Saccharibacillus brassicae: one gene and its partner. The main gene of each other region encodes a partner of the protein of the gene in region 2 in a complex. Links are inferred from orthologs where the notes say so. Each region holds a gene or a part of one and is shown on either strand. Other genes may lie near its edges.

Region 1 (5,418 bases), 1.8 Mb from region 2 along the record:
CCTGCTCGACGCCCGCGGCGCGATCAGCGTGACGGAACGGACCGGCTACATTACGAGAGTGCGCAATCTGGCCCGTAAAGTGGCGGCTTCCTACGTGGAGGAGCGCGAGAAGCTCGGCTTCCCGTTGATCAAGAAAGGAGGGGAAGCGTAATGGCAAAAGATCTGCTGCTCGAAATCGGGCTTGAAGAAGTACCCGCCCGCTTCCTGCGCGCGGCGATGAACCAGCTGCGCGAGAAAACGGAAAAATGGCTGGACGCTTCGCGTCTGGGCTACGATACGGTAGAAGCGTACGCGACTCCGCGCCGCCTGGCCGTATTGGCGCGCGGCGTTGCGGAGAAGCAGGAAGACGTCAGCGAAGAAGTCAAAGGCCCTTCCCGCAAAATCGCGCAGGACGCAAACGGCGAATGGACCAAAGCCGCTCTGGGCTTTGCCCGCAGCCAGGGCGTGGAAGCGAGCGACTTCACGTTCAAGGAACTGGCCGGCGTGGAATATATCTACGCGACCAAAAGCCTGAACGGACAGGAAGCGTCCGCGCTGCTGCCGGAAGGACTCAAAAGCCTCATCTCGTCGATGAGTTTCCCGAAAAACATGCGCTGGAGCACGTACGATTTCAAATTCGTCCGTCCGATCCGCTGGATGGTCGCGCTGTTCGGCGAAGAAGTCGTGCCGTTCGACATTACCGATGTGCACACGGGCCGCGTTACGCGCGGACACCGGTTCCTCGGCGGCGAGACTTCGATCGAGCGGGCTTCGGATTACGTCGAAGCGCTGCGCGCGCAGCATGTCATCGCGAACGTGGAAGAGCGGCAGGCGCTGATTCTTAAGCAGATTCGCGACCTGGCCGAAGAACGCAACTGGAATATCGCGATCAAGGACGACCTGCTGGAAGAAGTGGTGTTCCTCGTCGAGACGCCGACCGCTTTGTTCGGTACGTTCGAGGAATCGTTCCTGAACATTCCGCAGGACGTGCTCATCACGTCGATGCGCGAACACCAGCGGTACTTCCCGGTTCTGGACGCCGAAGGCAAGCTGCTGCCGTTCTTCGTAACCGTGCGCAACGGCGATGCCAAGTCGCTCGACGTGATCGCCAAAGGCAACGAGAAAGTGCTGCGGGCCCGTCTGTCGGACGCCAAGTTCTTCTATGAAGAAGACCAGAAGCTGCCGATCGCGGACGCGCTGTCGAAGCTTGAGAACGTCGTGTTCCACGAAGAGCTCGGCAGCACCGGCGACAAAGTGCGCCGTATTCGCCAAACGGCCGACCGCATCGCGGAACTGCTCAACCTGGACAGCGAAGACAAGCAGGACGTCAGCCGCGCCGCCGACATCTGCAAGTTCGACCTCGTAACCCAGATGGTGTACGAGTTCCCCGAACTGCAGGGCGTCATGGGCGAAGACTACGCGCGCAAAGCCCGCGAGAAAGAATCCGTCGCGCGCGCCGTGTTCGAACATTACCAGCCGCGTTTCGCCGGCGAATCCGTGCCGGCTTCCATCGTCGGCTCGGCGGTCAGCCTGGCCGACAAACTGGACGCCATCGTCGGATTTTTCGGCATTGGCATCATTCCGACCGGTTCGCAGGACCCTTATGCGCTGCGCCGCCAGGCGGCGGGCATCGTGCAGATCCTGCTCGACCACAAGCTCGACCTGACGCTCGACCAGCTGTTCGACGTGTCGATCTCGGTGCATGAGCAGGCCGGCAACCTGAAGCGGACGGCGGATGAAGTGCGCAGCGACCTGCGCGACTTCTTCGAGCTTCGCGTCAAAAAACTGCTGTCGGAGACGCTGCGTTACGACGTCGTCGACGCGGTCATCGCGGCCGGCTTCGGCGACGTTCCGGCCGTCGTGGCCCGGGGCAAAGCGCTGATGAACGGTATCTCCGGCGAAGGCGATTTCAAGATCACCGTGGAGTCGTTCACGCGTACCGGCAATCTGGCATCCAAATCGGACGGCAGCAGCGTGCAGCCGGAGTTGTTCGAAGGCGAACCGGAGCAGGAATTGTTCCGCGCGTGGCAGGAGCTTCAGCAGCAGCGGGCGTCCTGGGCAAACGGCGAACGCGGCGCCGCCGAAGCGGAACTGGGCGCGCTGGCGGGGCTCAAGCAGCCGATTACAACGTTCTTCGACCGGGTAATGGTAATGGCAGAGGACGAAAAGGTACGCGCCAACCGTCTGGCCCTGCTTGCCGCGATCGATGCGGATCTCAAGCGCTTCGCCGATTTCGGCAAGTTGGTCTGGCAGTAAGACGCGCGGCCGCGCAAGCAGCTGAATAAGGAATCGATACGGAATCTTCCCCGTACAGAGAAGCAGGATCCGGCACGCCAGAGCGGCGCCGGCGCATTGTGTGCTCTGGCGGGGGAATTCCGTTTTTCGCATAGGGGCAGGCGGCGGTCTTCAAGCGGCCGCGGCGCGCCTTCGCGAAAAGGGGGAAGAAGATGGAAGCGGAAGGACTGCGGATTTTGGTCGATGCCGATGCGTGCCCGGTCAAGGAAGAGATCAAGCAGGCCGCAAGATTGACCGGCGTGCCGGTCGTCATGGTGTCCTCGTACGACCATGTGCTGCGCGAATCCGACAACGTGCGGGTCGTGCGGGTGGACCCCGGCAAGGAAAGTGCGGATCTGTATATCGTCAATCATCTGCGCGCCGGCGATCTGGTCATTACGCAGGATTACGGGCTGGCCGCGCTGGTGTTGGCCAAACGGGCTTACGCCCTGTCGGAGCGCGGCCTCGTGTACGACGCGGACAATATCGAACTTTTGCTGGATCGCCGGCATATTAGCGCCAAAGTTCGCCGCGGCGGCGGAAGAACCAAAGGTCCCAAAAAATTCACGTCGGAAGACCGAAGCGCTTTTTCGGAAAAATGTTTAAAACTTTTACATGATTTGCAGGAGAAGGCTTAATTATAGCGAATATTATTTTCATTAGAAGGTGGTTACTATGAGTACGGAATACGGAAATATTCCGGAGGAAACGATCGATGCGGTGCTCACGCAGCACGATATCGTCGAGACGGTGGGCAGACACGTTCATCTGACCAAGCAGGGCAAGTACATGAAAGGCCTGTGCCCGTTCCATTCCGAAAAGACCCCTTCTTTTACGGTGACGCCGGATCGCCAAATCTTCTATTGCTACGGCTGCGGCATGGGGGGCAACGCCATCAAGTTCAGGATGGAAATCGAAGGACTTTCTTTCCCCGAAGCCGTGAAGATTATGGCCGAAGAGTCGCATATCCCTTTCCAGAATACGAGCGGAAAGCCGGAGTCGCCTCAAGACCGAGAAACCGGACGTCTCCTTCAAGCTTACGAATGGAGCGAGAAATTTTATCATTTTCTGTTGAAAAACACGGAGCACGGGCTGCCCGCGCTGGAATATTTGCGCGGCCGCGGCATTAACGACAAGCTGATCGAACAATTCCGGATCGGATTCGCGCCGGACCGCTGGGACACGCTGGTCCAGTTTCTGGACAAACGGTCGTTCGACCTGGCGGAGATGGAAAAAGGCGGATTGATCTCGGCCCGCCAGAGCGGCGACGGTTACGTCGACCGCTTCCGCAGCCGGATCATTTTCCCTATCGCGAACCGCAGCGGCAAAACGATTGCCTTTGCCGGCCGGATTCTGGGCGAAGGTCAGCCGAAATACTTGAATTCGCCCGAAAGCCGGTTGTTCAACAAAAGCCGGGTGCTGTACAATTTCGACCAAGCGCGCAGCGCGATCCGCAAGCAGCGGCAGGCCGTCCTGTTCGAAGGCTACGGCGACGTCATCGCGGCGTGGGAAGCCGGCGTCCAGAACGGCGTCGCCACGATGGGCACGTCGCTTACCGAACAGCACGCCGCCATGATCAAGACGACGGCGGACGAAGTGCTCGTCTGTTACGACGGCGACAATGCCGGCCAGAACGCCGCGCTCAAAAGCATTCCAATTCTGGAGCAGGCCGGCTTGCAGGTCAAGGTGGCGATGCTGCCGCCCGGCCTCGACCCGGACGATTATATCCGGTCGAACGGCGGCGAACGCTTCGTACGCCAGATCGTGGAAGACGCGGCGTCGACAACGAAGTTCCGGTTGTCCAATCTGAAGCGGGGCTACAAGCTCGCCGAAGAAAGCGGCCGGCTCGACTATGCCAAAGCGGCACTGCCGATCATCGCGGCGCTGCATTCCCCGACCGAACGCGAAGTGTATCTGCGCGACCTGTCTTCGGAAGTCGACATCTCGTTCGACAGCCTGAAGCAGGATTCGAACCTGATCCGCCAGGAACAGAGCCGGCCGGCGCCGGGTCAGGAAGATCCGGGACCGGCCTACTCCGGGCCCCAGCAGGGCGGCCGGGGCGGCGGGCAGGGTCAGTACGGCGGCCAAGGACGCAAGCGGAGCGATTACAACAACAAAAGCGATTACGGCAACAAGGGAGGCTACGGCAAAAAAAGCGGCTTCGGCGGCGGCAATTACGCCAATGCCGAAGAAGACTTTTTCCCGCAGCAGCGCAGGTCGCGTCCCGACCGCAATCTGCTGCCGGGCCATCAGGCGGCCGAACGCCGTCTCCTGTTCCTCATGCTGCAGGACCGCCAGGCGGCCGATTACGTCGCGGCCCGCCTCGGCGAAGAGTTCAACACACCCGAATATGCGGCAATCGCCGCCTATCTGTATGCTTTTTACGCGCAGGACCGCGAGCCCGACAGCAGCCGCTTTATCTCGTCGCTGCAGGACGAGAAGCTGGAGAAAGCCGTCAGCTCGATCGTCATGATCGAAGGGCCGCGGGAGTGGAACGAGCAGGTACTCGACGACTGCATCCGGGAAGTGCGCAAGTTCCCCCGGCTGCGCGGCATCGAAAGCAAGCGCGAAGAGATGATCCGTGCCGAAAAAGACGGGGATTTCCTGCTCGCCGCTCAAATCGCAAGTGAAATCATAGCCCTGGAGCGTCAGTAACGAACGAGTTTCCGGTTCGAAGTCCGGGGAGGAGGGAGTCTAGAATGGCGAACGAGCAACATACGGAATTGGAAGGCGAACAGACCCTTGAACAGGTGAAAGAACAATTGATCGAACTCGGCAAAAAAAGATCCCATCTCAGTTACAAGGAGATTGCGGAGAAACTGTCGCCGTTCGATCAGGACCCCGAGCAGATCGAAGAGTTTTACGAGCAGCTCGGCGACCAGGGTATCGAAGTGAGCGACGAAACGGACGAGGAAGAAGAACAGGCACGGCCGCGCGAACGGGAGGGCAGCGAGGAATTCGAATTCAACGATGACCTGGCGCTGCCTCCGGGTATCAAGATCAACGATCCGGTGCGCATGTACCTCAAAGAAATCGGCCGCGTTCCGCTGCTGTCCGCCGACGACGAAGTCCAGTTGGCGAAGCGGATCATGGAAGGCGACGACGAAGCCAAGCGCCGACTGGCGGAAGCTAATCTTCGGCTTGTCGTCAGCATCGCCAAACGCT
Region 2 (7,972 bases):
CGGCGAATCCGCCGTCCGGCTGCAAGTTCCATACCCGCTGCCCGATCGCTTCGGATATTTGCAAAGAGCAGGTGCCGGAGTACCGCAATATGGGCAACGAACATTTCGTGGCCTGCCACTTTGCCTGAGCTTTCGGCCTGACCGCTTCGGCGTCGGGTACGCGTTCTCAATCCCGGCCGATATTCGAGCATTCGCTCGAATATCGGCTTTTTTGTGCGTTTTTCCACCGCCGGCTTCTCTCTGGTTGAGTGCGTTTGGCGTGCGAATCGGTTAACCGAAACGGGAACATTACGCGAAAAAAGCGTCGTTTTCGAAAAATTCGGGTAATTTTTGATTTTTGCAGACTAAATTCCGTTTTCGTACGTCTATAGAAGTAATGAGGGGAGCGGATCGGGTCATGAGCGGTGGAATTTGGAAAAAAGGCATACTTGTCGTGCTGGTCGCTGCGCTGCTGCTGATTCCCCAGCAGCTGCTGGCCGGACGTCCCAAAGTCGAAGCGGCAGCCGCCGTTCTGATCGATGCGCGGACAGGGAAAGTGCTGTGGCAGGTGGAAGGCGACCGGGCGCTGCCCGCTGCCGGAATGTCGCAGCTGATGACGCAGTGGCTGATCCTCGACGCCGTCCGCAGCGGGCGGGTCGACTGGGAAGATTCCGTTCGCGTCGGAGGCAAAAAGCAGGCCGTGCAGGTCTCAAGCGGCCACGGCAGCCGGTCCGATGCCGGGCTGATGCTGCGCGCCGACGACAAAATCCCGCTGAACGAACTGTTCATGGGACTCGCGGTGTCGTCTTCCGGCGAAGCCGGACAGGCTTTGGCCCGGTACACGGCCGGATCTGAAGCTTCGTTTGCCTGGATGATGAACGAGAAAGCGCACCGGATCGGCTTGTCCGCTTCGACGCTGTTCAAGCCCGACCGGGCGGGAACAGCGGACGCCGATGCGCAAGAACTTCCGGGCGGCAGCCGGATCACGGCCAAAGACGCGGCGGTGATGTGCCGGGAGTTGATTCAGTCGCATCCGGAGATGCTGCGGATGTCCTCGGTGACGCAGACGGAGATCCGCTCGCGCGGCATCTACCTGACGAACCGCAACGCGATGCTGCCGGACTTCGCCGGTCCGCATGCCTACCGCGGCATGGACGGACTCAAGGCTTACGGTTCGGACAAAGACGGTTATTCGCTGGCCGGCACGGCGCAGCGGGGCGACCAGCGGTTGATCGTGGTCATTATGGGCGCGGAGAGCCGGGAGAAAAGTTTCCAGGCCGCCGGCCGTCTGCTCGACTACGGCTATGCGCGCTCCGGATCGTTCGCGGAGCGGGCCGCTTCCTGGCTCAAACTCGTGTAATCCGCGGCCCTTTCGCGGCGAAGACCCCCAATCGCAAATCGAAATTCCTGCATCAGCGGCCGCTTCCGGAACCGCTGATTTTTACTTTCTGCACCCACTTTACGCTATAATAGAAAGGCGGACCGGCAAACCGGAATCCGGCGCGATTAAGGCTGCCGTTTTCGGGGTGATGAACAGGAGAATATTCATTTGCCGCCGAGTTCAACAATAGAGAAGGAGAAATCCGTTATGAATATTGCTTTTTTCCTGCTGCCGAAGCATGAGGTTGCGTTCGTCACGATCGATGCGACGCTTCGTCAGGTTATTGAACGCATGGAACATCACCGCTACACCGCCATTCCGATTATCGACAAGGAAGGCGAATACGCCGGTACCGTGACCGAAGGAGATATCCTCTGGCATATGAAGCATTCCGAGGGCCGCATCACTTTTGAGAACGCTTCACGTTTTACGTTGAAGGAAGTGCCGCTGCGCATGAACAATAAGCCCGTCTCGATCGAATCGGACATGGCCGATCTGATCAATTTGTCCAAAACGCAGAACTTCGTGCCGGTCGTCGACGACCGCGGCCGCTTTATCGGCATCGTCCGCCGCAGCCAGATCATCGAATACTGCGCAAGCTTCGTCGCCAAGCATAACGGTGCCGCGCAGAACCGCTGACGCCGCGTCCCGGGAGCCCGGTATCGGCGCGCGCCGCGAATATGCTATAATGAATGTCAAACTTTCGATCATAAGGAATTTCGCATGCCGCCCGTTCGGGAAACGGTATTCGTATCCGCACAAGAGGTGAATCTACTTGAAATTGCGTTTATCTTCGGCGATGTGGGCGATCCTGTACCTGCTTGTCCTGCTGTCGCTGTTAACGCCGCTGTCCGCGATCACGCTGCTGGTGATGGTCGTTCCGGTGGCTGTGCTCTACGCCTCTTTGCGTGTCAACGTATTTTGGCTGCATGTCGCGCCCGTGTTGGCAATTTTGGGCGTTATCTCGGGTTCGCTCGCTCCCTACACGCTGATTCTGGCCGCGTATTTCCTCGTGCCCGGCATCGTGATGGGACATCAGTACAAGAAGCGCGCGCCCGCGCTGCAGACGATCATCTACGGAATGGGCTCGCTGCTCGGCATGCTGCTGATTCTGCTGGCCGGCGCCAAGCTCGTACTCGGCTTCAACCTGTCGGATTACGTGAGCGACTTCGTGCATCAGACGTTCGATCCGCTGTTGGCCGTAGCCGAGATGAATCCGGTATTGAGCGGCCAATGGGACCCGGACTTCATCTTCGCGCTGGCCGACCAGACCGTCATGATGATTCCGCTCGGCATGACGGTCAGTTCGTTCGTGCTGGCGGTCGTCACCCATTCGATCGTGCGCCCGACGCTTGCTGCGATGGGCGCGGCTGTGCCGAAACTTCGGCCCGCGCACGAATGGAAACTTCCGCGCGCGCTCATCTTTTACTATTTTATCGTCCTGATCGTGGATCTGATTACGTACAACCAGGGAGACGGTTTCTGGAGAACCGCCGCCGTCAACCTGCTTCCGCTGCTCCAGTTCTGCTTCATCGTGCAGGCAATCGGCTTCTGGTTCTTCCTCGGACACGTCAAGAAGTGGCATCGGGTAATTTCCATTCTGTTAGCAATCGTTACGGTCGTTTTCCCTCCGATGCGCATCATCGGAATCATCGACTTGGCGTTCCCGCTGCGCGAGTTCATTACGAGACCTAGACGATAGGGTGAGGAAACGATGCCAAACTTTTTGCTGAAACGCTGGTACGGTTATCGGACCGTCTGGGCGCTTCTCCTGCTGCTTGCGCTGACGATCTTCGTCACGGTCTACAACTGGCCGCTCGGCCTGCTGTCGCTGTGCCTCGTGTTCGTCGTCGTGTTCGTCATGCTGCGGGCCGAGCTGAAATTCAGGCAAGAACTTGCCGAATACACGTCCGCGCTCTCTTACCGCGTGAACAGCATCGAGGGCGAGATTACGCACCGTCTGCCGTTCGGCCTGCTGCTGTACGATACCGATCGGGCCGTGGAATGGCATAACCGCCAGTTCTCGCAGCTGTTCAATCTGGAGACCGCCGTCGGCCTTCCGCTGTCGGAACTGCTGCCGGGGCTGCCCGCGTTGACCCGCGACCGAAAAGACGGTTCCAAAGAGCCGCTGCAGCTGGTCCAGGCGGAGATCGAAGTCGGACCGGACACGTACGACGTGCGGGTCTATCCGGAAGAACGTCTCGTCTACCTCCAGAAAATGACCGAAATGGCCGAACTGCGGGAGCGTTACGAGAAGGAAAGTCTGGCGCTGGGCATTCTGGTGCTGGACAATCTCGAAGAAGCGTTTCAGGGCATGGACGATCAGCAGCGCACGCTGACGATCGCCCGCGCGACCAGCCTGATCAACGGCTGGGCGCGGCAGTACGAAGTGTATTTGCGCCGGTTGTCTAGCGAACGCTACATGATGCTGCTCAACCAGGCGTCGCTGGAGAAGCTGGAGCACAGCCGCTTCGTCATTCTCGACGAAGTGCGCGAAGCGACGAGCGACCTGAAAGTGCCGATGACGCTGAGCATCGGGCTTGCGTGCGGCAGCGAGAAGATCAGCGAGCTCGGCGCGCTGGCGCAGTCCAGTCTCGACATGGCGCTCGGCCGCGGCGGCGATCAGGCCGCGGTCAAAGCCGGACAGCGCCTGTCGTTCTACGGCGGCCGGTCCAACGCCGTCGAGAAACGGACCCGCGTCCGGGCGCGCGTTATCGCGCACGCGCTGCGCGACCTCATGAAGCGCAGCGACCGGGTCCTGATTATGGGTCACCAGAATCCGGACATGGACGTGATCGGCGCCGCGATCGGCATGCTCAAAGCGGCCGACCGGCTCGAAGTGGAAGCGAGCATCGTCCTGGACGGGGATAACCCGTCCATCACGAAGATGATGGAGCGTATTCGCGCCGACCTGACGCTGGCAGACCGCTTCGCCACGCCGGAGGAGGCGCTTGCGCTCATGACCGAGCGCACGCTGCTCGTCGTCGTCGACACGCACAAGCAGTCGCTGACGATCGAACCGAAGCTCGTCCAGCGGGCGAAGCAGGTCGTCGTGATCGACCATCATCGCCGCAGCGAAGAATTTATCAACGAAGCGGTGATCGTCTATCTGGAGCCGTACGCGTCTTCCGCCAGCGAGCTGGTGACCGAACTGCTGCAGTACATTCACGACAACATGACGCTGACGCCGCTCGAAGCGACTACGCTGCTGGCCGGCATCACGATGGATACCAAACATTTTACGCTGCATACCGGTTCCCGCACGTTCGAAGCCGCAGGTTTCCTGCGCCGCAGCGGAGCCGATACCATTCTCGTTCAGCGCATGCTGAAAGAGGATTTGGGCGAGTACATCTCGAAAGCTGAAATTATCAAAAACGCCCGCGTCGTCATGGGCGGCGTCGCGATTGCGGTCACGGACGAAGGCCGTCAGTTTCCGCAGCTGCTGATCGCCCAGGCGGCCGATACGCTGCTTAACATGACGGACGTGAACGCGTCGTTCGTCATCGGCAGCCGTCCCGACGGCCTGACGGCCATCAGCGCCCGATCGTTCGGCAAGATCAACGTTCAGGTCGTGATGGAACGCCTCGGCGGCGGCGGGCACTTGACCAACGCGGCGGTGCAGCTCGACATTTCCCCGCAGGAAGCGGAGAAAAAGCTGCTTGCCGTGCTTGAAGATATTGAAAAGGAAGAGGGGCTATTCGAATGAAGGTTATTTTTCTCAAAGACGTAAAAGGGCAAGGCAAAAAAGGCGACGTGAAGGAAGTATCGGAAGGTTACGCACAGAACTTCCTGTTCAAGAACGGAACGGCGAAGCCGGCTACGCAGGGCAACGTCAAGACGCTGGAGAACCAGCATGCGGCCGAAGAAAAGCGCAAGGAAGAAGAAAAGCAGGAAGCGGTCGAACTCGGCAAAAAGCTGGAAGCCGTTACTGTGCAGATCAACGCCAAATCCGGCGAAGGCGGCCGTCTGTTCGGCGCCATCACGAGCAAGCAGATCGGCGAAGCGCTGTCCAAGCAGGGCTTCAAAGTCGACAAGCGCAAGATCGAGCTCGACGAGCCGATCCGGACGCTGGGCATGATCCAGATTCCGATCAAGCTGCACAAGGACGTCAAAGCCACGCTCAAGGTTCAGGTTTCGGAGGAATAAGATGAGCGAGGATCTCTTTTTCGACCGGATTCCGCCACAAAATCTGGAAGCGGAGCAGGCCGTGCTTGGCGCGGTACTGCTCCAGGCCGAAGCACTTATTACAGTCATGGAGAAAATCACGGCCGACGATTTCTACGACAAGTCGCACCAGATGATATTCGAGGCCATGGTCCAACTCGGGGAAGAGAGTCAGCCGATCGATCTGGTGACGCTGACCTCGCTGCTCAAAGACAGGGGCCAGCTGGAAGACCTCGGCGGCGTTAGCTATTTGTCCAAGCTGGCGCACGCCGTCCCGACGGCGGCCAACGTCGAGTATTACGCGCAGATGATCGAAGAAAAAGCGATGCTGCGCAGACTGATCCGTACCGCGACGCAGATCGTCAGCGAAGGATATACCGGCGGCGAAGACGTCGGCCTGATGCTGAGCGACGCGGAACGCAAAATCCTCGAAATTTCCAACCGCCGCTCAAGCGGCGGTTTTGTCGCGATTCGCGACGTGCTGATGGAAGTGTTCGACCGCGTCGAAATGCTGCATCAGAACCAGGGCGGCGGCGGTACGACCGGCATTCCGTCGGGGTTCGTCGATCTGGACGGCATGACGGCCGGCTTCCAGCGCAACGACCTGATCATTCTCGCGGCCCGTCCTTCCGTCGGCAAAACGGCGTTCGCGCTGAACGTCGCGCAGAACGTGTCGGTGCGGGCGGGCGAGACGGTGGCTATTTTCAGTCTGGAAATGTCGGCGGCGCAGCTTGTCCAGCGGATGATTTGCGCCGAAGCGAATCTCGACGCAAGCGTCATGCGGACAGGCGATTTCAAAAGCGACGAAGATTGGACCAAGCTGACGATGGGCATCGCTTCGCTGTCCGAAGCCGAAATCTATATCGACGACACGCCGGGGATCACCGTAGCCGATATCCGTTCCAAATGCCGCCGGCTCAAAAAGGAAAAAGGCCTCGGCATGATCGTCATCGATTATTTGCAGCTGATTCAGGGCCGCGGCAAATCGGGCGAGAACCGGCAGCAGGAAGTCTCCGACATTTCCCGGACGCTGAAGCAGATCGCGCGGGAACTGGAAGTTCCGGTCATCGCGCTGTCCCAGCTCAGCCGGGGCGTCGAGCAGCGTCAGGACAAGCGCCCGATGATGTCCGACCTTCGGGAATCCGGCTCGATCGAGCAGGATGCCGATATCGTCGCGTTCTTGTACCGGGACGATTACTACAATGCCGATACGGAAAAAAAGAACATCATCGAGATCATCATCGCCAAGCAGCGGAACGGCCCCGTCGGGACTGTCGAGCTCGTGTTTCTCAAAAACTTCAATAAATTCGTGAATTACGAACGAGCCCACTCGGACTCGTTTGCGGGATAGAAAAAGGTCCGCCGGAGAATCCGGCGGACCTTTTTCTAGTCAAACTTAAGGGGACTTCGAACCCGAAAAGAAAATTTTGCTTTATCTTTTATGTGGTAAAGCTCAACGCTGAGTACGAAACCGCGTATGCTCTTCATTATTTTTGCGCCCGGGAATCCCGTCTTGCAGCAGCCAAATATGGAAAAAGAATTCGAAAATACCGACGACCAGCGCCACGACGAACATGTCGAAGTACGACAGGTTCCAGTCGAGCATGGAAGACGCGGCCCAGAGGACGACGTAGGTCAGGGCGGCATCGCCCAGCGTGGCGGCGGTATTGCCCGCGGCCGGAAGAATCAGCATATCGCCGAGGACGTAAGCGAGCGCTCCGAGAATGACGGTCACGATCAGGGCGCTGACGAAGTCCGCTTCGGAGAACCACATCGTCAATCCGATGACGACGACGGCGTTGGCGAGCATTTTGACAGCAATCTTAGTCATTTCTTCACCTTCTCTTCGTTGTTTTCTCATGCGGATGAAAGATCGGGACGACTGGGGACTGTAGGTAGGCGGCGGGGCTGTACGCAAACTTCGTCGTTGGGTCCGCCTGCCGCTTGAATAGCGGCGTGAGGACCGTTATTTCGGTCTGCCTGTCCACGCTGTGCGCAAATAGCGTCGTAGAAGCAGTTATTCCTCCTGTTTGGCACCGAAATCCTTCTTTTTTCGCAAAATAAGTGGATCTGCGTCGTTATTTACGCTTTTGACGTTTTTTTCGTGCAAATAACTGCTCTGAGGACGTTAATCCCGCTGCGCTTTGCCTTTGGTGGACCTTTGGTGGATCGGAATCCCTATCGGGCGCTTTATTTTTCCTGCAAAAAAGACTCGAAGGCTCCGGTAACGTGCATCTGCGTACAAGCCCATGCCCAACCAAGTGATTTTCGTTATTTTTATTTTAAACGGATCGCATGGATTAAAACCCTTTTCTGGAAATTGGAAGGATAAATTTAAAGGTCTATAAACTTGCTAAGACAATAATGCAAATTCAAATCATATGTGTTATAATAAAGTTAGTAAGTGCTAATAAGTGTGTTTGTTGGACCCCAACTTCTGAGAGGACG

What was found.
Region 1: the proteins of dnaB (region 2) and dnaG are in contact, whole or in part, in a crystal structure (PDB 2R6A), measured with the Geobacillus stearothermophilus proteins. The link is inferred for Saccharibacillus brassicae from one-to-one orthologs. Residues at the interface, in WP_033016901.1 of Geobacillus stearothermophilus: Ser13, Glu15, Ala16, Gln18, Glu91, Leu92, Asp94, Ala95, Val96, Pro97, Thr98, Ala99, Ala100, Asn101, Tyr104, Tyr105, Ile108; in WP_049624496.1 of Geobacillus stearothermophilus: Lys456, Leu457, Leu458, Pro459, Ala460, Asn463, Ala464, Leu467, Leu535, Leu536, Ile537, Ala538, Gln544, Glu545, Asp548, Tyr549, His552.

The regions. Positions count from the first base shown.
Region 1 is NZ_CP041217.1:740,153-745,570, reverse strand. Bases 2,540-5,418 are described here. They hold dnaG (DNA primase), read left to right. Parts: upstream 2,540-2,928; coding sequence 2,929-4,908; downstream 4,909-5,418. Other genes in these bases: rpoD (RNA polymerase sigma factor RpoD), read left to right, coding at 4,953-5,418; FFV09_RS02950 (YaiI/YqxD family protein), read left to right, coding at 2,540-2,891. Outside these bases: glyQ (glycine--tRNA ligase subunit alpha), read left to right, coding at 1-151; glyS (glycine--tRNA ligase subunit beta), read left to right, coding at 151-2,235; more of FFV09_RS02950, read left to right, coding at 2,427-2,539. UniProt on the Escherichia coli protein: RNA polymerase that catalyzes the synthesis of short RNA molecules used as primers for DNA polymerase during DNA replication.
Region 2 is NZ_CP041217.1:2,513,435-2,521,406, reverse strand. The notes cover bases 4,798-7,691. They hold dnaB (replicative DNA helicase), read left to right. Parts: upstream 4,798-5,507; coding sequence 5,508-6,875; downstream 6,876-7,691. Other genes in these bases: FFV09_RS10475 (DUF2512 family protein), read right to left, coding at 6,978-7,355; rplI (50S ribosomal protein L9), read left to right, coding at 5,063-5,506; FFV09_RS10490 (DHH family phosphoesterase), read left to right, coding at 4,798-5,066. In the rest of the region: FFV09_RS10510 (ABC transporter ATP-binding protein), read left to right, coding at 1-128; FFV09_RS10505 (D-alanyl-D-alanine carboxypeptidase family protein), read left to right, coding at 398-1,339; FFV09_RS10500 (CBS domain-containing protein), read left to right, coding at 1,568-1,999; FFV09_RS10495 (DUF2232 domain-containing protein), read left to right, coding at 2,136-3,062; more of FFV09_RS10490, read left to right, coding at 3,075-4,797. UniProt on the Escherichia coli protein: The main replicative DNA helicase, it participates in initiation and elongation during chromosome replication. Travels ahead of the DNA replisome, separating dsDNA into templates for DNA synthesis.